Azoarcus sp. CIB: one gene and its partner. The protein of the gene in region 1 interacts with the protein of each later gene in a pairwise test. Links are inferred from orthologs where the notes say so. Each region holds a gene or a part of one and is shown on either strand. Other genes may lie near its edges. The genes, in order: AzCIB_RS23420 and ssb.

Region 1 (15,625 bases):
ATCGCGCAGGGCGTGTTCTTCAACTTCTACTTCCTGCTGTACCTGATCTCGCCACGCACCGCGCATCGCGTCGTCGGTTACTTCGAGGAAGAGGCGGTCTACAGCTACACCGAGTATCTGGCCGGCGTGGACAACGGCACCTACGCCAACGTCCCGGCGCCGAAGATCGCGATCGATTACTGGAATCTCGCCCAGGACGCGCGCTTGCGCGAGGTCATCATCGCGGTGCGCGCGGATGAGCTCCATCACCGCGACGTCAATCACGCCTTTGCCGACGAGCTGGCCTGAGTCGACCCTGCGGTGGCTTGCTAGACTGACGCCGGGCGCATGACGGGGGATCCCTGATCGATCCCGACGCCGCGGCGCGTCGACTTTCTCGATGCAGGCGCGCACGTTTTCGCTCCGATCTTTGGACGCGGTCGGCGCTTCCGCCGCCGATGCACGGAAAGCAGACTGAAAGCGAATTTGTGTTGAATGCCCTGCACCCGGCCACGCAAGTGTGGCCGAGGTCAAAATGAGCGCAACCGGAGGAGCACAATGCACAAGAAAATCATCGCCGCGGCCGTCGCGGCGGCCGTCGCCATGCCGTTCGCGGCGCTGGCGCAATCGACGCCGTCCAACGTCACGATCTACGGGCTGCTGGACCTCAACCTCGCGCGCGAATCGGCGGGCGACAAGGAGCGCGTCGGCGTCGACCACGGCGAACTGAACGGCTCGCGCCTGGGATTCAAGGGCAGCGAGGCGCTCGGCGGTGACCTGAAGGCCATCTTCACCATCGAAAGCGGCTTCGATCCGTCGACCGGCACCGCGGAGCAGGGCGGCCGGCTGTTCGGGCGCCAGTCCTTCGTCGGCCTCGAAAGCGCCAGCTGGGGCCGCCTCACCCTCGGTCGCCAGTATTCGCCAGCCTTCGTCGCCCTCGACCCGTTCGACGCCACCGGCTCGGCCGACCGCAGCGTGGGCCTGCTGACGCGCAAGACGGGCGGGGTCAAGCCGGCCTACGAGACGCGCTTCGACAACATGGTGAAGTACCGCTCGCCGACGTTTGCCGGCCTTGAGTTTGATCTCGGCTACTGGCTGGGGGAGAAGAGCGGCAACGGCGACGCGCTGAAGGAAGGCAACGGCCACGGCATCACCGCGCTGTACAAGAACGGCGCGCTGGCGGCCTCGCTGACGACGCAGAGCGTGTATCGCAACGCCACCGGCGGCCGTGTGCGCACGACGGGCGGCGGGCTCGCGTACGACTTCGGGCTCGTGAAACCTTATCTTGCCTACACCCAGGACAGGGAAAGCGGCTCGGTCGGCAGCGGCAAGGCGCGAACCTTCGATGTCGGCGCCGAGATCCGCGTCACCGGCAGCGACACGATCGCGCTGAGCTACGCGAAGCGCGACGAGCGCAACGACGCCGCGGCCGAGGACGCGCAGGGCTGGTCGGCGTACTACATGCACGACTTGTCCAAGCGCACGACGCTGTATGCCGCGTATTCGCAGCTCAGCAACAAGGACGACGCCAACTACGCGCTCGGCAACCTCACGCCCGACGCCGGCGACGATCCGCGCGTCGTGATGGCGGGCATCCGTCACCGCTTCTGAGCGGGGCGAAGAAACAGCCGATGCCAGGTTGAGTGCCGCACGGTCACTCCCTCCCCTTCAAGGGGAGGGTTGGGGTGGGGATGGGTTAAGCAGTCCCGACAGAAACCCATCCCCCTCCTAACCTCCCCCTTGAAGGGGGAGGGACAAGGTGCCCGAGCAGACTTCATATGAGCCGGGAATCAGGGCGCGGGGAACAGCGTGTGGTGCCACTTGCGCAGGAAGTCTCGGCGCTTGACCTGGTCGAGGTAGGTCATCAGGCCGGGCCCGATCGGGATCGGGCGGAAGGCGCCGCCGAGCTGGCGGCGCAGTTCCGCGGCCGCGGCGTCGTCGGGCACGTCGTCGCGCACCGAGAAGAAGCCCGGGTTTTGCGCGAGCAGCTGCTGCCCTTCGCGCGACAGCAGGTAGTCCAGCCACAGGCGAGCGGCGTTCGGATGGCGCGCGCCGCGCGAGATGAAGGCGACGCGGCTCAGCACCAGCGTGTAGTCGCGCGGCAGCACGACGCCGATCGCGGGGTCGTCGTGGGCGCGCAGCAGCGCGTAGGAGCCGAGCACGTTGTAGCCGATCAGGGCCTCGCCGGACGCGATGCGGTCGAGCATGCCGGTGGTCGAGGCCAGGGTGACGGTGCCGGTGCGGCCGAAGGCCTGGGCGAGCTTCCAGAACACAACAGGGTTCGCGATCACGTCCTGGGTGTGCAGCATGAAGCCGAGGCCGGAAGTGGAGGGCTCGTAGGTCGCGAGCTTGTCGCGGAAGCGCTCGGGTTGCTGCGCGAGCAGACGCAGCAGTTCGGCGTGCGTGGTGGGCACTTCGGCGGGTGCGAGCAGCTTGCGGTTGTAGGCGATCGCGACGGGTTCGAAGGTCGTGCCGAAGGCCTCGTCCTTCCACACCGCCCAGGCGGGCAGCGCGGCCGTTTCGGCGGAGCGCCAGGGCTGGGCGTAGCCGTCGTTGACGAGCTTCACCTGCAGGTCCACCGCCGAGCTCCACACGACGTCGGCCTGTTCGCCGCGCGCGGCCTCGTCGACGAAGCGTCGCGACAGCTCGCCGCTGTTGAGGTCCTCGTAGTGCACGCGCACGCCGGGGTAGCGCTGTTCGAAGGCGCGGAGCAGCGGGCGCGCGATGCGCTCGTCGGTTGCCGCGTAGATGATGACGCGGCCCTCGCGTACCGCCGCCGCGTAAAGCGTGTCGTCCCGTTCCGCGTGGGCGCCTGCGGCCGGCAGCAGACACGCGCACGCGAGCGCGACGGTGCGGAGCAGGCGGGGCAGGGCGGTGCTCAATCCGGATTCCTCCTGGCGGTCGGCTGCGGCTTTGCGCGATGCTGTCGTTTGCGGCACGATGATCCTTCCAACTGCTTTCGATTCACTTTCAGCCGATGCGCCTGCTGCTCGTAGAGGATCATACCGAACTCGCGGAATGGGTTTCCAAGGCGCTGGTGCAGGCGGGCTACGCCGTCGACGTGATGCGCCGCGGCGATCATGCCGACCACGCGCTGCTCACCCAGCCCTACGACCTCGTCGTGCTCGATTTGTCGCTGCCCGGGCTGGACGGGCTGGAGGTGCTGCGACGCCTGCGCGGGCGCGACGCGACCCGGACCACGCCGGTGATCATCCTCACCGCGCGCGGCTCGACCGAGGACCGCGTGAAGGGGCTCAACCTCGGCGCCGACGACTACCTGCCCAAGCCCTTCGAGCTCACCGAGCTGGAGGCGCGCATCAAGGCGCTGCTGCGCCGTGCCGGCAACCTCGTGCCGACGGTGAAGATCGGCCGGCTGGAATTCGACCTCAACTCGCGCCTCGCCACCGTCGACGGCAAGCCGCTGTCGCTGACGCCGCGCGAGCTCGCGGTGCTGGAGGCGCTGATCGCGCGCCAGGGGCGGCCGCTCGCGCGCGAGGCGCTGTTCGAGAAGGTGTTCAGCTTCGACGAGGAGGCGCGCCCGGAGGCGATCGAGATCTACGTGCATCGCCTGCGCAAGAAGCTGGAAGGTTCGGGCGCGGTCGTGACGACCCTGCGCGGCCTGGGTTACCTGATCGGCGAGGCGGGCGGTGACTGAGGCTCCGCGCGGGCGGGCATGCGCGCGCCGCTGAGCCTGCGCGGGCGCGTCGCGCGCTGGCTGCTGCCGCCGCTGCTGATCCTGCTCGCGATCAACGCCGTGCTGTCCTGGCTGGGCGCGCGCCAGGCCGTCAATCGCGCCTACGACCGCTCGCTCACGGCGTCGGTGCGCGCGATCGCCGAGCAGGTGCATTCGCTGGAAGGCGAGATCACCGTCGACGTGCCGACCTCGGCCTTCGACGTGTTCGAGGCCGGCGTGCAGGAGCGCATCTTCTACGCGGTGTTCGCACCCGACGGGGACCTCGTGACCGGCTACGAGGATCTGAGCGCGCCGCGCGCGCCGGCCGAGGACGGCACGCTGCTGCTGGCGGAGATGCAGTACCGCGGCGAGGACGTGCGCGTCGGCGCGATGAAGAAGCGCCTGTACGACCCGGCGCTCGTCGGCGGCGACGCGGTGACCATCGTGTTCGCCGAGACCACTGAGTCGCGCGTCGCGCTCGCGCGCGAGCTGTTCTTCGACAGCCTGCGCCGCCAGCTGCTGCTCGTCGGGCTGGGCGCGCTGATGCTGGCGCTGGCGCTGGGCACGGCCTTCCGTCCGCTCGTCGATCTGCGCGACGCGGTGCAGAAGCGCGCCGAGGATGACCTCACGCCGGTGCCCACCGGCAACGTGCCGAGCGAGGTGCAGCCGCTGATCGGTGCGATCAACCACCACATGGAGCGCCTGTCGGCGATGCTCGCGGCGCGCCGGCGCTTCCTCGCCGACGCCGCGCACCAGATCCGCACGCCGCTCGCGGTGTTGAGCACGCAGGCCGAGTTCGGCGCGCGCCAGGGCGACCCGGGCGAGATGCGGCGCATCTTCGAGAGCCTGCTCACGACGATCCGCAGCACGCGCCGCATGGCCGACCAGATGCTGTCGCTGTCGCGCGCGGAGCCGGCAAACGGGCTGATCCAGGAGCAGGGGCCGGTCGACCTCACCGACATCGCGCGCGAGGTCGCGCTGGAGCTCGTGCCGCTGGCGCTGAAGAGGCACATCGAGCTCGCGTTCGAGGAGACCGGGCCGGCGCCCATGACCGGCAACGCGGCGATGCTGCGCGAGCTCGTCGCGAACCTCGTCGACAACGCCATCCGCTACAGCCCGCCCGACACGCAGGTCGTCGTCGCGACCGGCACCGCGGACGGGCACGTCGTGCTCGCGGTGAGCGACGAGGGGCCGGGCGTTCCGGTCGCCGAGCGCGACAAGGTGTTCCAGCGCTTCTACCGCATCCTCGGCCAGGGCGGGCCGGACGGCAGCGGCCTGGGGCTGGCGATCGTGCGCGAGATCGCGCTCGCGCACGGCGGCGAAGTGCGCCTCGCCGATGCTCCGGGCGGACGCGGGCTGCAGGTCGAAGTCGAGTTTCCGCGCCGCGCGGACGAGGCCGGACAGGCTTAATTTGTAATGTCGGCGTTAGTGCTGCGCGGTCGCTCCCTCCCCTTCAAGGGGAGGGCTGGGGTGGGGATGGGTTAATCAGCCCCGCCGGAAACCCATCCCCCTCCGAACCTCCCCCTTGAAGGGGGAGGAACAAGGCGCTGTCGACCACTGAAAGCCAATCGAAAGCCCTTCTCCGTATCGTCCGCCTTCATGCAGGGCCGGAGCGACCGGTCCGATATCAAGGAGGAGACAAGCATGATCCGCAACATCGTCAAAACCACCCTCGTCGCCGCAGCGCTCGGCCTCGGGTTCGTCGCCAGCGCCCCGGCGCTCGCCCTCGACAACGTCAAGATCCTCGTGCCGGCCAACCCGGGTGGCGGCTGGGACCAGACCGCGCGCGCGCTGCAGGCGGCGATCAACGCCGAAGGCCTCGCGAAGAAGGTCACCGTCGACAACAAGGGTGGCGCGGGCGGCACGATCGGGCTGGCGCAGTTCGTCAATGGCGCGAAGGGTGACGGCGGCGCGACGCTGGTCGGCGGTATGGTGATGGTCGGGGCGATCGCGACCAACAAGTCGCCGGTGAACCTGACCCAGGTCACGCCGCTGGCGCGCCTGAGCGGCGAGACCCTGGTCGTCGTGGTGCCGGCGAGCTCGAAGATCCAGACCCTGAAGGAGCTGGTCGACCAGTTCAAGGCCAATCCGGGCGCGGTGTCCTGGGGCGGCGGCTCGGCGGGCGGCTCGGACCACATCCTCGCGGGCCTGATCGCGCAGGCGGTCGGCGTCGATCCGGCGAAGGTGAACTACATCGCCTACTCGGGCGGCGGCGAGGCGCAGGCCGCCATCATGGGCGGCCACGTCGCGGCCGGCATCAGCGGCTTCGGCGAGTTCCAGTCGCAGATCAAGTCCGGAAAGCTGCGCGCGCTGGCGGTCTCGGGCGCCGAGCGCATCGCCGGCGAGAGCGTGCCGACGCTGAAGGAGCAGGGCGTCAATGTAGAGATGGTGAACTGGCGCGCGATCTTCGCCGCGCCCGGCATCAGCGAGGCGCAGCACAAGGAGCTGGTCGCCGCGCTCGACAAGGCGGTCACGTCGAACTCGTGGAAGGACGCGCTGAAGCGCAACGACTGGCAGGACATGTACCTCACCGGCCCCGAGTTCAAGAAGTTCCTCGACGCCGACGTCGCGCGCATCACCAAGCTGGTGACCGACCTCGGCATGGTCAAGCCGTAAGCGGCTTCGTCCGTCCGCAGCACCCCTCCCGCGCGGGGCCGCGCCGCCGCGGCCCGCGGGACCTCTTCCGGAGACACTCGACATGCGACATCACGCTATCGGCGCCGGCTTCGGCCGCGCGCTGAGGACGGCCCTCGCCGGCCTCGCCCTCGCGGGCGCCACGACCCTGGCCGGCGCCGCGGACTACAAGATCCTCGTGCCCGCCGCACCCGGCGGCGGCTACGACCAGCTCGGCCGCGCGGTGCAGGCCGCGCTGCAGGCCAACAAGCTCGCCGAGCGCGTGCAGGTGAACAACGTCGCCGGCGCGGGCGGCACGATCGGGCTCGCGCAGCTGATTAACAGCAGCAAGGGCGACGGTGGCGCGCTGATGGCGAGCGGCAAGGGCATGGTGTCGGCGGTGTTCATTAACAAGTCGCCGGTCACGCTGGCGAACGTCACGCCGATCGCGCGCCTTACCGGCGAGTACGAGGTGCTGGTGGTGCCGGCGAGCTCGCCGCTCAAATCCATGGCCGACCTCGTCGCCGCGTACAAGGCGAACCCGGCCGCGGTGTCGTGGGCGGGCGGCTTCGCCGGCGGCGTGGATCAGCTCACCGCCGGAATGATCGTGCAGGCGATCGGCGGCGAGGCGGGCAAGTTCAATTACGTCGCCTTCGGCAGCGGCGGCGAGGTGCTCGCGCAGGTGCTCGGCGGCCACGTCACCGTGGGTCTCGGCGGCTTCAACGAGTTCGCCGGCCAGATCAAGGCCGGCAAGCTGCGCGCGCTGGCGGTGACGGCGCCCGCGCGCGTCAAGGACATCGACGTGCCGACGCTGAAGGAGCAGGGCATCAATGTCGAGTTCGTTAACTGGCGCGGCATCATGGCGGCACCCGGCATCAGCGACGCGCAGCGCGACGAGCTGGTCAAGGCGGTGACGCAGATGGCCAGGAGTGAGTCGTGGCAGGCGACGCTGGCGAAGAACGAATGGGTCGACATGCTGATGACCGGCGACGAGTTCCGCCACTACGTCGAGGCCGAGCAGAAGACCGTGTTCAAGCTTGTCAGCGACCTCGGGCTGGTGAAGAAATGAGCACGCGCGCACGCATCGATGCCGGCGAGCTGCTGATCTCGCTCGTGCTGCTGGCGCTGGGCAGCTTCGTGGCGTTCGAGACCCAGGGCATCGCCGAGACGCAGGGCTATGCGCAGGTCGGCCCGCGCCTCTTCCCCTACCTCATCGGCACCGGCCTCATGCTGTGCGGCGCCTGGCTCGCGTGGCAGGCGCTGTCCGGCGGATGGCGCGCGATGCCGGACGAGGCCGAGACGCACGCCGCGCCCGACCGCATGGGCTTCGTGCTGATCAGCGCCGGCGTGGTGCTGCACATGGTGCTGATCGGCTGGGCCGGCTTCGTCCTCGCCTCGACGCTGCTCTTCGTGCTGGTCGCACGCGGCTTCGGCAGCATGAAGCCGGTGCGCGACCTCGGGATCGCGGCCGTGCTGTCGACGCTCGTGTACTTCCTCTTCACGCGCGGCCTGGGCCTGAGCCTGCCCGCCGGCCCGTTCGGAGGCTGAGATGGAAACCCTCAACGCACTCCTCTCCGGCTTCGCGGTCGCGCTAAGCCTGCAGAACCTGTTCCTCGGCTTCGTCGGCGTCACGCTGGGCACCGCGGTCGGCGTGCTGCCGGGCGTCGGCCCCGCGCTGACGGTGGCGCTGCTGCTGCCGGCCACCGCGAGCTTCGAGCCCACCGGCGCGCTGATCATGTTCGCCGGCATCTACTATGGCGCGATGTTCGGCGGCTCGACGACCTCGATCCTGCTCAATACGCCGGGCGAGTCGGCGACCATCGTCACCGCGATGGAAGGCAACATGATGGCCAAGCGCGGCCGCGCCGGTGCGGCGCTCGCGACCTCGGCGATCGGCTCCTTCGTCGCCGGCACCATCGGCACCGTGCTGCTGACCTTCGTGTCGCCCTTCGCGGTCGACGTCGCGCTCAAATTCGGCCCGGCCGAGTACTTCTCGGTGATGGTGCTGGCCTTCGTGACGGTGTCGGCGGTGCTCGGCGCCTCGCCCGCGCGCGGCCTCGCGGCGCTGTTCCTCGGGCTCACGATCGGCCTCATCGGCCTCGACAGCCAGACCGGCCAGGCGCGCTTCACGCTGGGCATCCCGGAACTGCTCGACGGCCTCGACATCGTCGTCGTCGCGGTGGGTCTGTTCGCGGTCGGCGAGACCCTGTACGTCGCCACCTACCTCAACCGTGGCGTCGACACCATCGAGCAGATGAAGGGCTCGATCTGGATGAGCAAGGAGGACTGGAAGCGCTCGTGGAAGCCGTGGCTGCGTGGCACCGCCTTCGGTTTCCCGTTCGGCTGTATCCCCGCGGGCGGCGCCGAGATCCCGACTTTCCTCTCCTACGCGACCGAGAAGAAGCTCAGCAAGCATGCCGACGAGTTCGGCAAGGGCGCGATCGAAGGCGTGGCCGGGCCGGAAGCGGCCAACAACGCCTCCGCGAGCGGCACGCTGATGCCGCTGCTGACGCTGGGCCTGCCGACCACCGCGACCGCCGCGATCATCCTCGCCGCGTTCCAGCAGTACGGCCTGCAGCCCGGCCCGCTGCTGTTCGACACGCAGCCGGAGCTGATCTGGGGCCTGATCGCGAGCATGTACATCGGTAACGTGATCCTGCTCGCGCTCAACCTGCCGCTCGTGGGCGTGTGGGTGAAGCTGCTGGCGATCCCGCGTCCGCTGCTCTACGCCGGCATCCTGATCTTCGCGACGATGGGCGCCTACGGCATCCGCAACTCGTGGTTCGACCTCGCGCTGCTGTACGGCATCGGCCTGCTGGGCTTCGTGATGCGCCGCTACGACATCCCGGTCGCCCCGGTGCTGGTCGGCCTGATCCTGGGGCCGCTGTCCGAGCAGCAGTTCCGCCGCGCGCTCGCGATCAGCCAGGGCGACCTGTCGATCTTCGTGACCCAGCCGATCTCGGCGACGGTGCTCGCAATCACCGCGCTGGTCGTGATCGTGCCGCAGGCGTGGCGTCTCGTGCGCCGCATGCAGGCGAATGCGATCGGCCACCATTCCCCGATCTGAGGACGGCCGCGCGTGCTCGCATCCCCGATCGACACCGGCGCCGGCGCGGCGCCCGGCAACCTCTCACCCCAAGGACGCACCATGTTCCAGCACATCCTCGTCCCCACCGACGGCTCGCCGCTGTCCGATCGCGCCCTCGACCGCGCGATCGGGCTCGCTCGCGAACTGCGCGCACGGCTCACGATTCTCAACGCCACGGCCGAAGCGCCGTTCCCGGTGACCAACTTCGGCGAGGACGGCCACTACGATCCCGAGAAGTCGCGCCGCTTCGCCCGCGAAGCCGCCACGCACGGCCAGCGCATCATCGAGGTCGCGCTCGCCCGCGCGCAGGAGGCCGGGATCGCCGCCGACGCAGTCCTCGAAAGCAGCGAAACACCCCACCGCGTGATCATCCAGATCGCCGAGAGCCGCGGCTGCGACCTGATCTGCATGGCCTCGCACGGCCGGCGCGGCATCAACGCGCTGCTGCTGGGCAGCGAGACCAACAAGGTGCTCGCGCACTGCACGATTCCCGTGCTGGTGTGCCGCTGAACGCGCGTCGCTCCAGGCGGCGCCGGAAGCTCGTTTTCCGCCCCGGCGAGCCGGGTAGTCCACCGGGCTCGGCATGACGGCGGAAAACGCGGATAATTGCGGATTGCGCCCGCATCGGGCAGATTTGAGGACGTAACCGTGACCCGCCTTCAGAACGACACCTTCCTGCGCGCCTTGCTGCGCCAGCCGACCGAATACACGCCGCTGTGGCTGATGCGGCAGGCGGGGCGCTACTTGCCCGAGTACTGCGAGACCCGCAAGCGCGCCGGCAGCTTCCTGAACCTGTGCAAGAGCCCGACGATGGCCTGCGAGGTCACGCTGCAGCCGCTCGCGCGCTACAACCTCGACGCCGCGATCCTGTTCTCCGACATCCTCACGGTGCCGGACGCGATGGGCCTGGGCCTGTACTTCGCCGAAGGCGAGGGCCCGCGCTTCGAGCGCCCGCTGCGCGACGAATGGGAGATCCGCAACCTCGCGATCCCCGATCCGCACGCCGAGCTGCAGTACGTGATGGACGCGGTCGCCGAGATCCGCCGCGCGCTCAACGGCAGCGTGCCGCTGATCGGCTTCTCCGGCAGCCCGTGGACGCTCGCCTGCTACATGGTCGAAGGCGGTTCGTCCGACGACTATCGCAAGGTCAAGGCGATGGCCTACTCGCGCCCCGACCTGATGCACCACATCCTGTCCGTGACGGCCGACTCCGTCGTCGCCTACCTCAACGCGCAGATCGAATCCGGCGCGCAGGCCGTGATGGTGTTCGACTCCTGGGGTGGCGCGTTGTCCGAGGCCGCTTACCACGAGTTCTCGCTGCCCTACCTCAAGCGCGTCGTCGACGGCCTGATCAAGGAGCGCGACGGTGAGCGCGTGCCGAACATCGTGTTCACCAAGGGCGGCGGCCTGTGGATCGAGAGCATCGCCGACATCGGCTGCGACGCCGTGGGCCTCGACTGGACGATGGACATCGGCCGTGCGCGCAAGCTCGTCGGCGACAAGGTCGCGTTGCAGGGCAACCTCGACCCCAACGTGCTGTTCGCGCCGCCCGAAGCGGTCGCGCGCGAAGCGAAGCGTGTGCTCGATTCCTACGGCAACCACCCCGGCCATGTCTTCAACCTCGGCCACGGCATCTCGCAGTTCACGCCGCCCGAGTCCGTGTCGGTGCTGGTCGAGGCCGTGCACGAGCACAGTCGCAAGATCCGCGCCGGCGCCTGAGCGTCCCGCAACAGCACCCGAACCCCGGCCGGGACGCGCACCGCGCACCCCGCCGGGGTTCCCTTTTGGGGCCGCGTTGAGTGCCGCGGCGGCACCGCTCCGGTGCGGGCGCGCAGCCGGAGGCGACCGTTCCAGCCTTGTCAAGCGGAAAATCTGCATCGATCGCTTGACTTATGCACAACAGACCGAAACTGAAGCTGGATCCTGCATGGAATTGGGGCTTATTCACCGAAATCCATAAGTGCATGAAATTTAAAGAATAAAAATTTGCCTACTGTTAAGGCAAAGTGACAGAAGGGCAGGTGCGGCGCCGGGTTCAGGACGTTTCACCCATGCTATCAACAAAGTTATCCACAGCTTTTGTGGACAAGCGCCGGAAGGGTTTCACGGCAAAGAGTTAACCCCCGTTTCCGAACAACGAATTTAACAATCAGCCGTAAGCAACTGATAGTTAAACAAAAATCGTGTAGAACACGAGATCCGAATGTCCATCGTCCGTGTCGCGCTCCCCGTTCCGCTGCCGCAACTCTTTGATTATTCATCGCAAGATGCATGCAATGAGGATGTTGGCCGCTGCGTGCGGGTGCCCTTCGGACGGGGCGAGAAGAGCGGCGTGATCGTCGCGCTGCTCGCTGAATCGGACCTGGACCCCGCGCGCCTCAAGGCGGTGCGTCATATCCAGCGCGAAGTCGCGCCCCTGCCGGCGGATTGGCTGGAGCTGGTCGGCTTCGTCGCGCGCTACTACCACGCGCCGCTCGGCGAAGTGATCGCGCTTGCGCTGCCCCCCGGACTGCGCCGCGCCGATGCCGTGAGCGACCGCGAGAGCGACCCGCTGCTGGACCTGAGCCCGGAAGGCCAGGCGGCACTGGTCGAGTCCCGCCGCGCGAGCCGGGCGCTGGCGCTGCTCGGCGAATTGCGCGCGGCCGGCGTGATCCGGCGCAGCGCGGCGCGCGAGCTGCCCGCGGGTGCGGCGCTGGGCGACGCGATGAAGCGCGGCTGGGTCGTCGCGGTGCGCGGCGCGGACCCCTCGCAGCCGGCGGCGAACCGGCCGGAACTCACCGACGAGCAGCGCGCCGCAGTCGAGGCGGTCTCGGCAGGCCCGGAAGGTTTCGCGCCCTGGCTGCTGCAGGGCGTCACCGGCAGCGGCAAGACCGAGGTGTACCTGCGTCTAGCCGAACGTGCGCTGGCGGCGGGCCGGCAGGTGCTGATGCTGGTGCCCGAGATTGCGCTCACGCCGCAGCTCGAATCGCGCGTCGCGAACCGCTTCCCCGCCGCCTGCGTCGTCAGCCTGCATTCCGCGCTCGCCGAAGGGGCGCGCTCGCGCGGTTTCGTGCAGGCCCTCGAAGGCCGCGCCGACATCGTGCTCGGCACGCGCCTGTCGGTGTTCGCGCCGCTGCCGCGCCTCGGCCTCATCCTCGTCGACGAGGAGCACGACGCCTCCTACAAGCAGCAGGAGGGGGTGCGCTACTCGGCGCGCGACGTCGCGGTGTGGCGGGCACGGCAGCGCAAGGTGCCGGTGGTGCTCGGCTCGGCGACGCCTTCGCTGGAGAGCTGGCAGCACGCACGTCTGGAGCGCTATCGCAGCCTGCGTCTGGACGCGCGCGCGCTGGCGAGCACGCTGCCGACCGTGCGCCGCATCGACTTGCGCCGCATGAAGCTCGACGAAGGGCTCAGCCCCCAGCTCAAGACCGCAATCGGCGAGCGCCTCGCGCGCGGCGAGCAGAGCCTCGTGTTCCTCAACCGCCGCGGCTACGCGCCGGTGCTGTCCTGCCCCGCCTGCGGCTGGGTGAGCCAGTGCCCGCACTGCTCGGCCAACCTCGTCGTGCATCTCGCCGACCGCCGCCTGCGTTGCCACCATTGCGGCTGCGACACCGAGGTGCCGCACCACTGCCCGGTGTGCAGCAACCAGGACATCCAGCCCTTCGGCCGTGGCACGCAGCGCGTCGAGGCGCGCCTGGTGGAGCTCTTCCCCGAAGCGCGGGTGCTGCGCGTGGACCGCGATTCGGCGCGCACGCGCAACCAGTGGGAAAGCCTGCTCGCGCAGATCGCCAGCGGCGAGGCCGACATCCTCGTCGGCACGCAGATGATGGCGAAGGGCCACGACTTCCCGCAGCTCACGCTGGTCGGCGTCATCGGCGCCGACGCGTCGCTGCACGCGGCGGATTTTCGCGCGCCGGAGCGCCTGTTCCAGCAGCTGATGCAGGTCGGCGGACGTGCCGGACGCGCTCACCTGCCGGGCGAGGTGCTGATCCAGACCGAGTACCCCGACCACCCGCTGTATCGCTGCCTGGTGAAGCACGACTTCGACGCCTTCGCCGCGAGCGCGCTGGACGAGCGCCGCGCGGCCGGCTTCCCGCCCTTCACCTTCCAGGCGATGCTGCGTGCCGACGCGCCGCTGCTCGACGATGCGCTGCAGTTCCTCGCCCACGCGCGCCGCCTTGCGCAGGAGATCGCGCCGGCGGGCGTGCGCGTGTTCGACGCGGTGCCGATGCGCCTGACGCGGCTCGCGCGGCGCGAACGCGCGCAACTGCTGGCCGAGGCTGACGAGCGCGCGCCCCTGCAGGGCTTCCTCGCGCACTGGATCGAGGTGCTGCGCGGGCAGCGTACGGCGCGGGAGCTGCGCTGGCAGCTGGACGTGGATCCGCTCGAGGTGTGAGGCGGCAGGCTTCCGTGCGGGTGCGTCTGCGCCTATCATCGTCAGGGTTCCAGGATTCCAGAATTCCCGGATTCCATTTCCGCGCTGCAAGGGCCGGTCGGAGCGCAATCAACGTCACCGATCGGGCGGCGCAAGGAGAAGGCATGGTTCACGGAAGGCGGTGCTTTGCCGCGGTCGGCGGGGCGTCGCCGGGTCGCGGAGGCCTGGCATGACGCCGGACGGGACATTGCGCCTGCGCGCGATCCGCGACGGGCGTCGCATCAGCGGACTGCGGGTGGAAAAACCCCTGCCGCAGGCCGCGCAGAGACTGGTCGGGTGCAGCGTCGACGAGGCCATCGGGCTCGTGCCGACGCTCTTCGGCGTGTGTTCGCGCGCACAGGGCATTGCGGCGAAGGCGGCCTGCGTTGCTGCCGGTGCGCCGAATCTCGCGCGTGCCGAAGCGTGGGCCGAGGAGCGCATTCTCGCGACCGAAATCGCGCAGGAACACCTGTCGCGCCTGATGCTCGACTGGCCGAAACTGTTCGGCCACCCGCCGCGCAGCGACCGTTTCGTGGAGCTGCAACGTCGCCTGGGGCTGAGCGGCGACTCGCGCGCAGCCTACGACCTGGGGGGCGACCTGCTCGACCTCGTCGTCGTCGAGCTTCTCACCGGCTTCTTCCGTGCCGCGCGCGAACCCAGCGGCCTGCGCGAATTCGTCGAACGCGCGCGGCGCGGCGGCTCGATCGGCGCGGCGCTCGCGGACCTGATCGAGATGGGCTCGTCGACGCTGGAGGGCGAGGCGGTGCCGCTGCTGCCGGCGCTCGCGGCAGGTGCCTGGGCGCACGAACTGGGTGGCGTGCCGTCCGCGGACTTCTGCGCGGCGCCGACGCTGTTCGGTCGCGCACACGAGTCGGGCGTGCTCGCGCGCCATGCCGGTTCGATGATGGTGCGCAACCTGCTCACGCATCGCCACCGCATCGCCGCGCGCCTCTTCGCGCGCGTCGTGGACCTCTCGGACTGTGCCAGCCGCCTGCGCCATCCGCTCGCGTCCGACATGCCGCTGTTGGTCGATGCCGCACCGCTCGGCGAAAACGCGGGACTGGCCTGCGTCGAGACCGCGCGCGGGCTGCTGATGCACGCCGTGCGCCTCGACGGCGAGCGCATCGCCGAGTACGCGATCGTCACGCCGACCGAGTGGAACTTCCACGCCGACGGCCCCTTCGTGCGCGAAGGCTGCGGCTGGGCGGCGGAGTCGGACGAGGCGGCGCTGCTGCGGCTGAAGGCGCTCGCGCTGTCGCTGGACCCCTGCATCGAATACGAAATCACGATGGAAGACGCGGCCAGTGCATGAGATGTCGCTCGCCGAGAGCATCCGCGGCATCGTCGAGGAAACGGCGCAGGGGCAGGGCGCACAGCGGGTGAAGACGATCGTGCTGGCGATCGGCGAACTGGCGTCGGTGGAGGTCGAGGCGCTGCGCTTCTGCCTCGACGTGGTGCTGCGCGACTCGCTCGCGGACGGCGCGGCGATCAAGATCGAGCCGGTTGCGGGCGCCGGCTGGTGCCCCGCGTGCGACCGCAGCGTGCCGCTCGTGCAGCGCTACGACCCGTGCCCGCACTGCGACGGCTACCAGCTGCGGCCGACCGGCGGCACCGAGATGCGGGTGAAGGAAATCGAAGTCGAGTGAAGCAGGATTGTAGGGCGGAAAAGCGCAGCGCCTTCCGCCGCATGGCAGATGTGATCGATGCGCATGCGACGGCGCAGATGGCCAACTCGGCCTTCGGCTCATCCGCCCTACGCCAGATTGCACGGCGCTTGACCCGGATAACAGTATCTACGGTTCGCGCGGAACACGTTGTTTGGACGGAGCAGGACATGTGTACGGTGTGTGGATGCGGTGGGGCGGGCGCGAGCATTGGC
Region 2 (15,946 bases), 750 kb from region 1 along the record:
CGCCGGAATGCTGCCTTCATGCGCCATCAGCAGGCGCACGAGCGTCGGCGACAGGCCGAAGTGCGTGACGCCATGGCGTTCGACGACCTCCCACAGGCGGCCCGCGTCGGGGTAGTCGGGTGTGCCTTCGTAAAAGACCAGGGTCGCGCCCAGCATCAGGCCGCCGTAGACCATCCACGGCCCCATCAGCCAGCCCATGTCGGTGACCCACATCAGCGTGTCGTCCGCGCGCAGGTCGAAGGCCATCTGCAGGTCCTGCGCGGCCTTCACCGGAAATCCGGCGTGCGTGTGCACGACCCCCTTGGGCTTGCCCGTCGTGCCCGACGTGTAGATCAACATCAGGGTCTGGTCCGGGGGAAACGACATGCTCGGGCAGATCGATACCGAAGTGGGCAGGCGTCGGTAGTCGAACTCGATGCAGTCGCCGGGCGTACCGGCTTCCGCGCTGAGGCCGGTACCGAGACGGTCGACGACGACGAGGTGGCGCAGCGAAGGGCATTCCCTCACCGCGGCACGGGCGTCCGCGAGCATGTCGACACGTTTTCCGCGGCGGTAGTAGCCGTTTGCACACACCAGCAGCCGGGCATCGCAGTCCTGCACGCGCTGCGCGACCGAATCCGCGCCGTAGCCGGAGAAGAACGGGATGAAGATCGCGCCGATGCGCGTCGCCGCGAGCATCATCACGGCCGCCTCGGGGATCATCGGCAGGTAGAGCGCGATGCGGTCGCCCTCGCCCACGCCCAACGCGCGCAGGCCCGCGGCCACGCGTTCGACCTCGGCGGCGAGTTCCGCGTAGCTGATCGTGCGCAGTTCGCCGCGGTCGCCTTCCCAACGGATCGCGATCTTCGTCGGCGTCGCGCGGGCGTGCTTGCCGACGAGGTTGTCGACGAGGTCCAGCCGCCCGCCGACGAACCATTTGGGCCACATGACGCCGCCCGATAGATCGAGCGTCTTGTCGTAGGGCGTCACCCAGCGCAGGTCGATGGCCTCGAGCACCTGGTCCCAGAACTGCGCCGGTTCGCGCGCCGCGCGTTCGCGCAGGGCGTCGAGATCGTGGTCGCCGTGGTGCTGGATGAAGCGCGCGAGCTGCGTCTGGGCCCAGTCGCAGCCCGTGGCCTGATATGTCTGCATGTCGGAGTCCTCAGTAGTGCGATTCCGCCGGCGTCAGCCCCGGGATGCTCCCGTGCGAAAAGTGTCCGCCCCCGAGTTGGGCAGGGGCGGACCAAAGGGGAGACTTCGGCGCCGGCGCAGGCGGAGGCGGCGTCAGCGGCTGCCCGCCCCGGTCGCGACTTCCTCGAGGACGTTCAGCGCCACATCCGTGTCCTTCACGCCTTTCGGATTGGATTTCATGTTCGACGACCAGTTGGTCGCGTGGCCGCGCTTGACGTCGATGATGTGGCCGACGACCGGCATCACCGCCTTGTAGCCGTCGTCGCCGGTGTCAGGCCGGTTCTGGAAGATGAACATCTTCCAGAACTCGCCCTTGCGGTCGAGCGCATAGCCGAGGTAGGGACGCGGGAAATCGACCTCGATGTACGCGACCTTCTTGCTGTACGGGTGCTCGGCGGGCGGCGTGCCTTCCACGACGTACACCTCGCGCGGCTCCCACTCGACGTCCTTGGCCGGATTGGCGAACGGCGGCTCGGCCATGTTGATGCGCGGGAAACGCTTCTGCGGCTCGCTCCACGGCTGGGTGATGTCGACGCTGATCTCCGGGCTGTGCGCGATCGCGAGCACCCAGCGCTTCTCGACGAGCTTGTTCTGCGTGTACTTGGTCGGCCACGCGTCCCAGATGTCCCAGTCGTCGTAGAGCTGGTCGGTACCGCCGATGGGGTCCATCCATGCGCCGCCCGAGAGGCGCCGCGTGCGCCGCACCGACTTCAGGTAGGCGTACGAATCGTCGGGCTTGGCCGAGTCGGGCTGGTTGTAGCGCACCGAGAAGGTGCCCAGGCCGCGGATGTCCTGCGGGTAGTGCGCAACGAAGTAGGTCTTCTGCGAGATGTCGCCGTCGCCGACCGAGACCGGGCCGCCGTCGAGCCGCCCTTCCATGTAATAGCGGCGCGACTGGAAGGCCTGCACGCGCTCGTAGCCCTTCTTCGCGTCGAGGAACACCCAGGCGATGTCACGCAGATCCATCGTCGCGCCATAGGTCGCCGCGCGCAGGTTCCAGATCACCTTGTCGCCCGCATTCGGGTCGTCCATCTTGATCGTCTCGGGCGGGAACGGCATGCCGGCCTTCCAGCCGCTGATCGTGCGATCGGCCGGATTGAACTTGACGTCCTTGGACCACTTCTTCGTCGCCTCGACGTACTTCGGGTCCATCTCGATCTTCTTCGAGTGCGCGATCTTGATGGTCAGGCCGTAGTTCGTGATCATCCACTCCAGCTTCTCGGGGATCATGCTGCCGATCGTCTTGCCCTCGAAGGTGTCTTCCTTGACGCTCGCGAGGTTGTCCTTGGTGATGATGAATCCGGGCTCGAGCACCTTGGCGTTCGCACCGTGGGCGCCGAGCAGGAGCATCAGGCCGAGGGCGCTGCCGGTCGCAAGTTGCCGCACCGAGGGACGGGCGGCGGGTCGGAGTTGCTTGTGCATGGTGTGTCTCCTCTTTTTTAGAACTGCCGGGTCAAGCGGAAAACGAGCTGGCTGGCGTTTTCGAAGTAGCCGAAGAGCTGGGAGCGCTGGCCGCTGAAGGCCACCTTGTTCGAACGGTTGCCGCTCCAGAAGATGTCCGCCTCGATGCGCGCGAGCCATTCGTCGTTGAGCGTCAGCGACAGGCTGGGGATCGCGAAACCGCCGCCGTGGCTGAGGTCGAATCCGATCGCGAAACCCGGGTTGATGGTGTCGTTGCGGTAGTTCAGCGTCGTGAAGGCGGTGAGGATGGTGTTGTGCTCGGTGAGCGGCGTGCCGTACGCGAACAGGCGCACGAGGTCGTCGGACTCCTTGAAGTTCAGCACCTGCGTGTCGAACAGCTGGATCGACGAGAACGAGGGCCGCGAGGTGCCGAAGATGCCTCGCAGGTCGAGGTCCTTGTCGATGCGCAGCATCGTCGTCAGCGTGTCCTTGAGCTTCACGCCGCCCAGACCGATGCCGACGTTGCCGGGCACGGTCGGGTTGAGGAAGGCGCCGGTGCCGATGTTGTAGGGCTGGTCCTTGGTGTAGGCCATCTCGGCGCTGAGCACGGCGTCGAGCGTCGAGCTGTAGCCGCTGACGGTCATGCCGTAGACATCGATCTGTGGATGGATGCGGTCGAACACCGCGCCCTCGGGCGTCTTCTTGTAGGGCTTGAACGCAGAGTTCGCGACCGGATCCGCCGAGAAGGTCGTGAGCCACGCGAAGGAATAGCTCAGGCCCAGGGCCTCGCCCGACCAGCGCACGCCGCCGGTGACATCGCGGTAGTCGCCCGACGGGTGATCACAGTCCTTGTCGGTGACCGCCGTGAGGTCGAAGCCGCGGTAGGGCTGGAAGAACCAGCGCCCGCCCTGGATATCGTAGGTATTGCCGATGTCCTGGCAGCGGTCGACGCCGGGGCGGATGTAGGCCGCCAGCATGCCGTCGGCCTCGGGCACGCGGATCTTGGTCGAAATCAGCGTCAGCGGCTTGCGCCACTCCTCGTTCTCGCCCTCGAAGAACAGGCGCCACGACAGGTCGTAACCATGCACGAGGTCCATCGCGTGGAAGAAGTCGGATTCGCCCCACACCAGCTGCTGCTTGCCGGCCTTGACCGTGACGCGCTCGCCCAGCGGGATCTCGGCCCAGAACTCGCGGATCTCGCCGCGGTTATAGTTGTCGAGGATGCTGTTCGCGTGGCCGCCCTGGTCCGTGCCGTTCGTTTCGCGCAGGCGCTCGAGGTCCTTCAGGTAGTCGGTCTTGTATTCGCGATCGACGCGGCCGATCGCCTTCCACTTGATCGCCCCGGTCTTCGCGTCGGCGTCGAGCAGCAGCGAGCCGCGCACCATCGACAGCTTGCCCTTGCTCTTTTCGCCGATCGCCTTGAGTTCGGGCTGGTCCTCCAGGTTCACCGACACCCAGCCGCGCGCGTAGCCGGACAGGTTGAAGCTGAAGTCGTCCGCCGCCCAGGACGCGCCTCCGGTGTCGCTGCCCTGCAAGGCCGCGATCTCGTAGTTGCCCGCAGAGTCGGCGCTCCATGCCGGACTGACTGCGAATCCGCCGAGGGCTGCGGCCACTACCAGCACCGATGCCCTGATCTTCGTTACTCCCTTGCTCCTCATCTCCTCGCTCCTTTTGGTTTTGTCACTGCTCTGAAGGGGTCACGGCCGGGCGCGACAAGGAACTGGCGCGCCCGGCCGAGTCAGCCGACCAGCACCGGTTCGGCCTGCTCGATGGGACGGCGCTTGCTGCCGACGATGAATTCCGGGCGGAACACATAGACGAGGGCCGGCATGATGAAGAGCGCACTGAACGCCGAGATGAACAGCCACAGGGCGATCAGCACCCCCATGTCGGCCTGCAGGCGCAGCGACGAGAAGTGCCACAGCACGACGCTCGTGATCAGCGTCATCGCCGTGATCAGCACGCCCTTGCCCGGGCCCATCAGCGCATTGACGATGGCGCGCTCGACGTTGTGCGAGCGGTGCAGGTTCTCGCGGATGCCATCGACGATGTAGAAGGTGTAATCGACACCCAGACCGATCCCGAGCGCGACCACCGGCAGCGTGTTGATGTTCATGCCGATGCCCTGCCACGCCATGTAGCTGAAGGTGATCGTGTTCGACAGCAGCACCGGGATCATGAAGAACACCCCCGCGACCGTGGAGCGGTAGGTGACCGTGCAGCACACGACCAGCACCAGCAGCGCGAGCGCGATGGCTTCGATCTGCCCGGCGAGGATCACCTCATTCACCGCCGCCAGCACGCCGACCAGACCGCCCGCGAGCAGGTACTCCGCGCCCTTCACCGGGTTCTGCTCGACGTAGTCGCGCACCCGGGCCACCGCGGTGCGGATCGTCTCGCCCTGGTGGTCGCGGAAGAACAGCGTCACGGCGCCGTTCTTCGCGTCGGCGTCGGCGTAGCGATCCATGTCGCCCGGATCGGACCCGGACACGAACATGTACATCAGCTCGGCGTTCTCTTCCGCGCTCTTGCCGAGCTCCTGGTACATCGGATTGCCTTCACGCAGAACGCGATTCACCTGCGGCAGGATGTCGGCGAGCGAGATGCTGCCCCCGACCTCGGGCTGGGCCTCCATGTACTTCTGGAAGCGCGTCATGCTCGAGAGCACCTCGGGCTCGCGCAGCGCCCCCGGCTCCTTTCCGGCGACGACGACGAACATGCGGTCGGAGCCCTGGAACTGGCGGTTGATCTCGGCGGCGTCGCGGTTGTAGCTCGACTCCGGCCACAGGATCGGCGAGCCGGGGTTCGCGTCGCCCACCTTGAGGTTGAACGCGTACAGGCCCGACACGACGAACACCGCCCCCGCCATCCCGAGCACCGCGTAGCGCCACCTCGTCGTGACGATCGCCGAGCACAGCCCGAGGATGCGCATCAGCAGCGGATTGATGTTCACCGGGTGGATGAAGCGCTGGCGCGAGCCGAACCACGACAGCATCACCGGCGTCAGGACCAGCGCGCTGACGGCGATCGTGAGCACCCACACCGTGCCGATGAAACAGATCTTCTGCAGCAGCGGGATCGGCGTGAGCGCGACGACCAGCACACAGCCGGCATCCGCGACGATCGCGAGCATGCTGGGCTTGAACAGGTTGCGCGCGCTCGCCCGTGCCGCGGCCGCGGCGCTCGGAGTGCCCTGCCGCGTCTCGTCGTCGAAGCGCGCGATGAGCTGCACCGAGTTCGAGATCGCCTGCGCGGTGATCAGGAAGGCCACGACGACGACCAGCGGATCGAGGTGGAAGCCCATCAGGCGAGCGGCGCCGAGGGCCCACACCGCACTCACCAGCCCCGCAAGCAGCGGCAGCACCGTGCCGTGCCAGGTCCGCGTGATCAGGCACAGCAGCACGACCAGCGCCGCGACCGCGATGAAGAAGATCGTCAGCGTCTCGTGCAGGTAGTGATTCACCCAGCCGTAGAGCACCGGCTCGCCGACGATGCGGACCTGCACGCCGTCACCCTCCGCCTCGTCCGCCAGCTTCATCAGCTGGTTGAAGGCGCGCGTGTAGTCCATGTTGCCGTCGCTGAAGTCGAGCGTGACGAGCGTCGCCTTCAGGTCCGTCGACACGTAAGGGCCATAGACCAGCGGGTTGTTGAGCACGGCGGCCTTCAGCGCCGCGAGTCCCGCCTCGCCCTGCGGCAGATCGGGCCACATCAGCGGCCGCGATTCCACGCCCTCGGTCGAGGCGCGCACCTCCTTGATCTTCTTCGATGCGAGCGAAATGATCTGGTAGGTATCGACGCCCTCGACCTGCTGCAGGTCGACGGTGAGCTTCTGCACCTTGCCCAGCACGACGGGGTTGAAGATGTCGCCCTGCTCGACCTCGAGCATGATGCTGACCATGTTCGAGCCGCCGAAGGTCTGCTTGAAGCGCTGGTTCACCTCGACGTAGGGATGGTTGCGCGGCAGCAGGTCGCTGAAGACCGTCTTCACCTCGATCTGGCTCGCCTGATAGCCCATCGCCAGCGTGACGAGGGCGACCGCGGCGACGACCAGCGCGCGGAAGCGGATGAGGAAGGCGAAGGCCGCGTCGACCTTGCCGAATGTCGTGTTTTTCATCCTCGGCCCCTCACATGCGCTGGTGGCCGGCGACGCGCAGCGCGCCGTCGTCGAGCACGGCGAGGTTGCTGCCGGCGAGGAAGTAGCGCGAACCGGCGCGTGCGACCTGGGTGCGCCACGACACGTCGCCTTCCGCGACGCGACCGAGCTGCCATTGACCGCCGTCGGGCAGGGCGGTCGCCATCACGCCCTTGTCGCCCACCGCCAGCCAGCGGCCCTCGTCCCACACCACGCTGTAGAAGTGCTCGCGCGTGAAGGCCGGCACCTGCTGCCAGCTCGCACCGCCGTCGACCGTCACAAGCAGCGCGCCGGCCAGACCCGCGGCCACGCCGTGCTGCGCATCACGGAAAGCGACGCTCATCAGGCTGACCTTGTTCGGCATCTCGACGGTGTCCCAGGTCGCGCCGCCGTCGGCGCTCTTCATCAGCGCCCCGAACTCCCCCACCAGCCAGCCGGCGTCGCCGACGAAGGTGATGTCGTTCCATGCGCGGTCTTCTTCCGGAAGTACCCGCGTCCAGCTGGTGCCCCGGTCGTCGGAGCGCAGCAGTGCACCGAATTCGCCGACGGCCCAGGCCGCACCGTTGGCGATGCGCACGCGGAAAAGCTTGTTCGGATTGCTGCTCGCGGGGATCTCGGCGCGCGTCCAGGTGCGCCCCGCATCCGCGGTCACGACGACAACGCCGTTATTGCCGACCGCGATCGCGCCCTGTTCGTCCCACGCGGCGATGCCCTGCAGGTTCGCGTCCGTGCTCGACGCCTGGCGCGTCCAGGATTGGCCGCCGTCCTCGCTGCGTACGATCTTGCCGCCGGAGCCGACCGCCCACACGACACGGTCGTCCGGGGCGGCGACGCCGTAGAAGCTGTCGCGCCGCTCGATCGCCGGTGGTTCGACCTTCTGCACGACCGCCTCGGCCTTCACGAACAGCCCGGCGTACAGCAGGCCGCCGACGATGACCAGCGGTGCGGACGACGTCATCAACGTGACGACGCCGCGGGCGCCGCCTCCATATTTCCTCAATCGACGCAGCATCACTCTCTCCTCCACGCCGTCGCACGGCGCGTGACTTTCGTTTTTTTGCGTAGCCGAGTCCCTGCAGGGCGTTCGCCCCGCATGGGTGTCGGTTGATCCGGGAATTCCGTCGGGCCCGCGGAGGGCCCCGGCCGGTGCCCCGCAAAGGAGGCACCGGCCCGCAGGCGCCGGGCTTACCGCCCGGCGAGGACGGCTCAGGCCGCCTTTTCAGGGATGGGCATGCCGACCCATTCCTTGTAGAACGCTTCGATGTCCGGCTCGAAGTCGTGAATCACCGGGTACCACGGGGTCGGCGCCTCGACGTCGTGCATCGTCCCGCAGGTCGGGCAGTAGTACTCGCGGTACACCTGCCACTGCGTATCCGGCGCCATCAGCTTGGGATACACCTCGGTCATCGCCTCCTCGGTGTCGCGCACGTAGATCGCCGCGTTGAGCTTCCAGTTCTCACGGTAGTCGCCGAACTCGTGGCCGCAGTCGCACATCGTGACCCACTGCTTGGTCTTCGCGGACTGCACGATGTAGAGGTGCGGCCCCAGCGGCAGCACGATCTTGTCGGGGAAGGTGACCTTGGCCTGCAGCGCCTTCAGGTACTGCTCGAAGCGGCTGTTGTCCTTGGGCATCGACAGCATGCGGAAGGTGGTTTCCCAGTCGAGCGAGCCTTCGACGAGGTGGGCGACCTGTTCATTGGTGTAGGTAGACATTTTCCAGCTCCTGGATTCGGTGATTACTCTTCGACCTGGACGACGGTGGTGACGTCGGGCAGGAGGGACAGGTCCATGCGGTGCTTCGAGCCGTAGGTCGGCACGCCGAGCTCGGTCTCCAGCAGCTGCCAGCTTTCCGGCAGGCTCCAGAAGGCTTTGAACTCGTTCGTGAACTTCTCCGACAGTGCGAAGCTGGTCGCGAACATGTGCTGCACCTGGACGGCCGCGTGCTTGTTGATGATCCGTTCGCGCTCCTCCTTCATCCACTCGCGCGTCGGCAGGGCGCGGGCGAGCCGCTCCTTGCGCATTTCGGCACGACGGGCGGCGGTCTTCACCGCATCCACCACGAACGCACCCTTCGCGTCCTGCGTGAAGACCGCGCCATAGACCTTCTGCGCGTACTCCGGCAGCAGGAACTTCTGGTTGAGGTCGTTCTCGATCGCCTTCGGCTCGCGATCGATCGGGTCCCCGAAGCCGGGCCCGCCGCGCAGGTAGTTCAGGTACAGGTCGTGGTTGTCGTAGCAGTCCTCGGTCGTCATGCACTGCTTGTCGCGCTTGACCACGGCCGTCGCGTCGATGTGACGCTCGTAGTCGGGACGCGTCGGATCGAGGTCACCGCCCAGGGGCAACGAGTCACCGATCGCGATGCGCTGCTCCAGACCCGTCTTGTGAGCTTCGAAGCGATAACCGGTCGCCGACGGGTAGCCGCCCATCATTCCCCAGTCGCTGTTCATGAAGCCGTTGCCCATGAAGAACATCGTCCAGTCCTGGGCGTTCCACACCATGCGCAGCGTCTCGAAGCCGCAGCCCCCCCGATACTTGCCGTAGCCGCCGGAGTTGGCCTTCACGTTGCGACCGAGATACAGGAGCGGCTCGGCCATCTCCCAGATCTCGATGTCGCCCATGTCGCCTTCCGGGTTCCAGATCGCCGCCGCGTGGTTCAGGCCGTCCTTCACCGCGCACGCGCCGGTGCCGCAGCTCGAGGCTTCGAAGCTGTTCACCGCGTGGATCTCGCCGTCCTGGTTGATGCCGCCGCCCTGCAGCCAGTTCGAGGTGTTGGCGTTGCCGGCGTTGACCTCTTCCAGATAGCCGCGGCTGAAGTAGGACTGCGAGAGACCGCGCCACAGCGCCGCCCAGCCGGAGACCAGGAAGTGCCAGGCATAGGCGTGACCGGTGCGGCGGTCGTCCGGGTTGCACCAGGTGCCCTTGGGCAGGCGGAACTCGGTCGCGTAGTACGCGCCGTCGTTGATGCGCTGCGTCGGCACCAGGGTCTGGCACATCATCACCCAGATGCCGGACGTGAAGGCCACCTGGTGGGCGTTGAAGGTATGCCAGCCCCAGCGGCTGGCGCCCTCGAAGTCCAGCCTCCACTTGCCGTCCGGCTTGATCGTCATCTCGCAGGGCGAGTGCATGATCGAGTCGAGCTTGGCGAAGGCGTTCGACACCTGCACGTCCTCGTGCTTGAAGGGCACGTCGACGAACGAGACCTTGCGGTACTTGCCCGGCAGGGTCATCGCCTTGATGCGGCTCATCAGGCCGCGGCGGCCTTCCTCGATGACTTCGTAGGCGAACTTCTCGTAGGCCTCGATGCCGTCGGCGCGGATCACCTCTTCCACCAGCTCGCGGATCATGTGGCAGCCCGCGATGCGGGTCTTCTCGTCGAGGATCCAGTACTTCGGCGTGCGCACCGAGCGCTGCGACTCGTGCAGCCAGTCGCGCAGCGGCTCGTCGTTCACCCCGGTCTTGCGGCAGGTGATCATGTAGCCGTCGCCGAAGCGCTGCGTCTGGCCGGTGGACATCGAGCCCGGCGTCACTGCGCCGGTGTCGATCACGTGGGTGACGCCGCCGACCCAGCCGATCAGGCGCCCGTCCCAGAAGATCGGGACGATGGTCGCGATGTCGCACGGGTGCACGTTGCCGATCGCGCAGTCGTTGGTCGTGAACATGTCACCGGGATTGATGCCGGGGTTGCCCTCCCAGTTGTTCTCGATCATGTACTTGATCGCCGCGCCCATCGTCCCGACGTGGATGATGATGCCGGTCGAGGTCAGCACGCAGTCGCCCGCGGCGTTGTACAGCGTGAAGCACAGTTCGCCTTCCTGCTCCACGATCGGGCTCGCGGCAATCTTCTTGGCCGTCTCGCGGGCATGCACCAGGCCGCCGCGCAGCTTGGAGAACAGCTTCTCGTAGCCGATCGGGTCGCTGTCGCGGAATTCCAGCTTCTCCTGGCCGTTGTAGTAGCCAGTCGCCTTGGTGCGCTCGATGATGCCGTCGCGGAACTGCTTCAGCGTCTGGCCGTTCTTCAGCAGGTCGGCGAGGCCGACTTCCTTGTTGCTCAACATATTCATGATGGGTCTCCTCGATGATGGTTGGCCCCCGGGACGGCTCCAGTCCCGCCCCTGCGCGGGGCGCCGGTCGTCCCGGTACGGCCCGGACGGCTACCGGACTTCTTTGAGGTGGAACAGGCGGTGCTTGTCGACCGTGGTCTCGAAGCCGTCGGGCACGACGAAAGTCGTGGCATCCGATTCGATGATCGCGGGCCCGACGATGTGGTTGCCGGCCTTGAGCGATTCCATCTTCCACAGCGCGGCCTCGACCCAGCGCTTGTGGCGGTAGAACGGACGGGTGCCGAGATAGGCTTCCTTGGGCGGGATCGGGCCGCAATCCACGTCTTCCGGCAGCACCGGCTTCTGCGTCACGACCATGCCGCGCAGGATCGCGCCCGTCACCGAGAACCCGAGTTCGGGCGACCGTGCCGAGTTGGCATAGACGCGCCCGTAGGTGTTCTCGAAGGCCTCGATGATCTGGTTCCAGTCGGCCGCCGTCGCTGCGGTCGACACCGGCGACACGATTTCCAGGTCGTTCAGCTGCCCCATGTACTGCATCTTGTAGCCGGGGATCAGCAGCACGTCTTCCGGCTTGTAGCCGTTGATGACGAACTCGTCGATGACCTTCACTGCCAGCTCTTCCCACGCGTCCTGCAGGCTCGCGCAGGCCGCCGCCTTGTCCGCATCGCTTGCGAACTGGGCGACGCCGAGGTCGACCGACTTGTCGTAGCGGTACTCGAAGTCGGCGCACGCGCAGCCGAAAGCCGAGAAGCCGGCGGCCCACGCGGGCACGACCACGTCCTTGAAGCCGACCCCTTCGGTGTAGCCGTAGGTATGCACCGGACCGGCGCCCCCGTACGAGAAGCACGTGAACTCGGCCGGGTTGTAGCCCTTCGCGCTGATGTTGGCGCGCAGGTACTCGGACAGCGTCAGGTCGAGCAGCTCGATCACGCCGGCCGCCGCATCCTCGACCGACAGTCCCAGCGGATCGGCGATCTGCGCCTTGATATGGTCACGTGCGCGCTGCACGTCGAGCTTGATCGCGCCGCCGAGGAAGTTGTTCGGGTTGAGGTAGCCCAGCACCACGTGGCAGTCGGACACCGACACCGTGTCGAGTCCGCTTTCCGGCCAGCAGGTGCCGACGCGGTAGCCGGCGCTGTCGGGACCGAGCTTGATCGACTTGCTGTACGGGTCCAGACGCACGAAGCTGCCCGCGCCCGCGCCCACCGAGTCCATCGCCACCAGCGGCAGCGACAGCACCAGGCGCGCCATGTCCGGATCCGACTTGATCGCGAAGCTGCCCTTGGTGATCAGCGCGACGTCGAACGAGGTGCCGCCGATGTCCGAGCACGCGATGTTCTCGTCCCCCAGGTACTCGCCCAGCAGTTTCGAGCCGATCACGCCCCCGATCGGGCCGGAGACGATGGTGCGTGCCAGTTCCTTCGCCTTCCACGAGATCGTGCCGCCGTGCGTCGCCATCACGCGCAAATCGAACTTCGCGCCGTGCTTCTTGAAACGGTCGCTGACCTTCTTCAGCGTCTGACGCGACGGTTCCGCGCCATAGGCCTCCAGGATCGTCGTGTTCATGCGGTGGCTTTCCTTGCGCGACGGGTAGTAATCCACCGACGCGAACACCGGGATGTCCACCTTCAACTTCTGCAGCTCGTCCTTGACGAGGTCACGCGCCCGCTGCTCGCTCGTTTCATTCTTGTGCGACTGCAGCAGGCAGATCACGATCGCCTGCGATCCGGCTTCGACCAATTCGCGGGTGGCCTGACGCACCTCGTCCTCGCGCAGCGGAATCACGATCCGGCCCTGCACGTCGGTGCGCTCGGCGACGCCGCGGGTGCGCGACACCGGCACCAGCGGCTCGTCGTAGCGATGGGTGTTCAGGTGGATGCGGTCTTCCAGCGCGTAGCCGAGATAGCTCTGCAGCGCGCGCCCCATCGAATGGATCTGCTCGAAGCCGCGGTTGCAGATCAGGCCCACGTCCAGGCCCTTGCGCATCAGGATGCGGTTCAGCATCGCGGTGCCGGAATACACGCAGGTGACGAGTTCGGGATAAACGTCATCAACTTCCCGGCCCCAGTGGGCCAGCGCGTCCACCGAGGAGTTGTAGATCGCGAGCGACTCATCGCCCGGGTTGCTCTGTGCCTTGCCGACGACGAAGCGGCCGTCTTCCCGCACGAAGAAGGTATCGGTCATCGTGCCGCCGGCATCGATGCCCATCACCTGTACTTGTGATGCTGCCTGTTGGACTTCCATGTTTGTCTCCATCATCTCCTGGATTGTCGAGTCGCCGATGCTGCCGGCCCCCGCAAGACCTATTGCAGCGGACGTGCCAGATTTCGGCCGCTGCAACGCACCAGACCGATGAGCCCGGGAATGGCGGAGAAGCGCCGCGCGCCTCGTGCACCGCAACAGGAAACGCTGCGCGGGGCGTACGACCAGAAAATGGATGACCGTCCGGAAGTCGAACGGACGCACCGGTCACCGCTCGGGGCGTCCGGACGATGCGAACAGAAAGAAACGGGACAAACGGGAAGAGGCGGAGACCGTCCGTGTCAGCACGGACGGCATGGAGCGCACCGCGAGGGCGCGTAACCGGGCGGAGCACGAAGCCCCAAGTGCCGTTGCGTACGGCACAAACGAAAATGCGAAGCCACAAGGGCTTCGCATTCGTTGTTTACAACAGGAAAGATTTCTTCGTCAGAACGGGATGTCGTCGTCGAAGTCCCCGAACCCGCCGCCACCGCCCGACTGGCCCGGCGCCTTCTGCGCCGGCGCCTGCTGCGGAGCCTGGCGCGCAGGCGCCGCGGCCGGGGCATCGTAGCCACCGCCCATCGGCGCATCTCCACCGCCGCCGCCCTGGCGCGAACCCAGCATCTTCATCTCGTCGCCGCGGATCTCGGTCGTGTAGCGGTCCTGGCCGTCCTTGTCCTGCCACTTGCGCGTCTGCAGGCGCCCTTCGACGTAGAGCTGGCTGCCCTTGCGCAGGTACTGCGCCGCGATCTCGGCCAGACGGCCGAAGAACACCACGCGGTGCCACTCGGTCGCTTCCTTGCGCTCGCCGGTCGCCTTGTCCTTCCACGTCTCGGTGGTCGCCACGGTGATGTTGCAGATCGCGTCGCCGCTCGGCGCATAGCGGGTTTCCGGATCGCGGCCCAGATTGCCGATCAGGATGACTTTGTTCAACGAAGCCATGAGGTTCTCCTCGGATGTTTCAGGTTAGTGCGCCGCCGACGCCGGCGTTACGCGGCGGGCGGGCGGATTCATTGAGGCTGCGAGCAGCAGCCAGATCACGGCGAGCACGCCGCACACGAGGTTCACGGCGCCCGTGCCGAAGTGTTCGGCCAGCCAGCCCCCCAGCATACCGCCGAGGAACAGCCCGGCCGACTGCAGCGTGTTGTACAGACCGAGCGCCGTGCCTTTCGCATGCGCCGGCGCCACCTTGGAGATCCAGGACGGCAGGATTGCCTCGAGCACGTTGAAGGCGACAAAGAACAGCGTCAGCCACAGGCCCAGCGTCACGACACTCTGGCCGAAAGCGAAGAGCCCCGCCTGCACGACCACCAGCAGCGCAACCGCAGCGCCGAACACCAGCTTCATGCGATTGTGCCGCTCGGCCGCGATAACCGCCGGCACCATCACCGCGAATGACAGCACGACGGCAGGCAGATAGACCTTCCAGTGCTCGGGCAACGGCAGGTTCGCCCCGCTCACCAGCGCAGCCGGCACCATCACCCACATCGCCGTCTGGATCAGGTGCAGCACGAACACGCCGACGTTCAGGCGCATCAGCTGGCCGTCCCGGAACACCTCGCCGAAAAGCCCGGTCGGTGCACGCGGCACTGGCGGCGCAGCCGGCACGACATACAGCACCACGCCGATCGCCGCAGCCGCGAGCACGGCCGTCAGCCAGAAGATCCCGCTCATGCCGATCGCATTATACAGAAGCGGCGCCGCGACCATCGACAGCGCGAACACCAGTCCGATGCTCGAACCGATCATCGCCATCACCTTGGTGCGATGCTGGTCGCGCGTCAGGTCCGCCGCGAGCGCCGTCACCGCCGCCGAGATCGCCCCCGCGCCCTGCAGCGCACGCCCCGCGATCACCGTCCCGATATCGCTGGCCAGCGCCGCAACGGCGCTCCCGATCAGGAACAGCACCAATCCGAACACGATCACCGGCTTGCGCCCGAATCGATCCGACGCCGCGCCGAAGGCCATCTGCAGGAAGGCCTGTGTCAGCCCGTAGGCGCCGATCGCCAGCCCCACCAGGGTCAGGTTGTCACCCCCGGGGATCGTGTGCGCGTGCACCGAGAACACCGGCAGGATCAGGAACAGTCCGAGCATGCGCAGCGCGAAGATCGCGGCAAGGCTCGCGCCAGCCCGGCGTTCTGCGGGGGTCATCGGATCGTGCTCGGGTCGGGCCATCGGTCTCGGGGCGGGAACAAAACGGCGATTCTAGCACCCGCCGCGCGCCGGTTTGGCTTGCGTCGGCGTTCTCTCGTATAGTGGCACGTTACCCTTCGTCAGCCCGCCCCATGGACGAAATCCGCATTCGCGGCGCCCGCACCCACAATCTCAAGAACGTCAGCCTCGAGTTGCCGCGCAACCGGCTCACCGTGATCACCGGATTGTCCGGCTCCGGCAAATCCTCGCTGGCCTTCGACACGCTCTACGCCGAAGGCCAGCGCCGCTACGTCGAATCGCTGTCGGCCTACGCGCGCCAGTTCCTGCAACTGATGGAAAAGCCCGACGTCGACCTCATCGAGGGCCTGTCGCCCGCGATCTCGATCGAGCAGAAAGCCACCAGCCACAATCCGCGTTCGACGGTCGGCACGATCACCGAAATCCACGACTACCTGCGCCTGCTCTTTGCGCGCGCCGGCACCCCGCATTGCCCCGACCACCCCGAGCGCCCGCTCGAGGCGCAGACCGTCTCCCAGATGGTCGACCACGTCCTCGCGCTGCCCGAAGACACGCGCCTGATGATCCTCGCGCCCGTCGTCGCCTACCGCAAGGGCGAACAGAGCGACCTCTTCGCCGACCTGCGCGCGCAAGGCTTCGTGCGCGTGCGCGTCGACGGCCGGATCGCCGAACTCGACGCGATGCCCGCGCTCGAAAAGGGCCGCCGTCACACCGTTGAAGTCGTCATCGACCGCCTCAAGGTGCGCGCCGACCAGCGCGGCCGCATCGC

Evidence for each region.
Region 2: the proteins of AzCIB_RS23420 (region 1) and ssb interact in binary tests that used the Escherichia coli proteins (3 or more experiments, as listed by UniProt). The link is inferred for Azoarcus sp. CIB from one-to-one orthologs.

The regions. Positions count from the first base shown.
Region 1 is NZ_CP011072.1:5,222,386-5,238,010, reverse strand. What follows is about bases 11,182-14,142. They hold AzCIB_RS23420 (primosomal protein N'), read left to right. Parts: upstream 11,182-11,556; coding sequence 11,557-13,728; downstream 13,729-14,142. Other genes in these bases: AzCIB_RS23415 (nickel-dependent hydrogenase large subunit), read left to right, coding at 13,937-14,142. Outside these bases: AzCIB_RS23475 (alternative oxidase), read left to right, coding at 1-288; AzCIB_RS23470 (porin), read left to right, coding at 538-1,590; AzCIB_RS23465 (ABC transporter substrate-binding protein), read right to left, coding at 1,770-2,861; AzCIB_RS23460 (response regulator), read left to right, coding at 2,957-3,634; AzCIB_RS23455 (sensor histidine kinase), read left to right, coding at 3,653-5,062; AzCIB_RS23450 (Bug family tripartite tricarboxylate transporter substrate binding protein), read left to right, coding at 5,297-6,268; AzCIB_RS23445 (Bug family tripartite tricarboxylate transporter substrate binding protein), read left to right, coding at 6,351-7,334; AzCIB_RS23440 (tripartite tricarboxylate transporter TctB family protein), read left to right, coding at 7,331-7,813; AzCIB_RS23435 (tripartite tricarboxylate transporter permease), read left to right, coding at 7,815-9,332; AzCIB_RS23430 (universal stress protein), read left to right, coding at 9,345-9,863; hemE (uroporphyrinogen decarboxylase), read left to right, coding at 10,002-11,072; more of AzCIB_RS23415, read left to right, coding at 14,143-15,058; hydrogenase maturation nickel metallochaperone HypA, read left to right, coding at 15,051-15,392; hydrogenase nickel incorporation protein HypB, read left to right, coding at 15,581-15,625.
Region 2 is NZ_CP011072.1:4,456,969-4,472,914, forward strand. What follows is about bases 12,201-15,041. They hold ssb (single-stranded DNA-binding protein), read right to left. Parts: upstream 13,948-15,041; coding sequence 13,453-13,947; downstream 12,201-13,452. Other genes in these bases: AzCIB_RS20010 (hydantoinase/oxoprolinase family protein), read right to left, coding at 12,201-13,008; AzCIB_RS20020 (MFS transporter), read right to left, coding at 13,972-15,041. Outside these bases: AzCIB_RS19975 (AMP-binding protein), read right to left, coding at 1-1,131; AzCIB_RS19980 (DUF1329 domain-containing protein), read right to left, coding at 1,264-2,592; AzCIB_RS19985 (DUF1302 family protein), read right to left, coding at 2,610-4,229; AzCIB_RS19990 (efflux RND transporter permease subunit), read right to left, coding at 4,310-6,685; AzCIB_RS19995 (WD40/YVTN/BNR-like repeat-containing protein), read right to left, coding at 6,696-7,715; AzCIB_RS20000 (acetone carboxylase subunit gamma), read right to left, coding at 7,910-8,416; AzCIB_RS20005 (hydantoinase B/oxoprolinase family protein), read right to left, coding at 8,440-10,764; more of AzCIB_RS20010, read right to left, coding at 10,855-12,200; more of AzCIB_RS20020, read right to left, coding at 15,042-15,156; excinuclease ABC subunit UvrA, read left to right, coding at 15,291-15,946. UniProt on the Escherichia coli protein: Plays an important role in DNA replication, recombination and repair. Binds to ssDNA and to an array of partner proteins to recruit them to their sites of action during DNA metabolism. Acts as a sliding platform that migrates on DNA via reptation.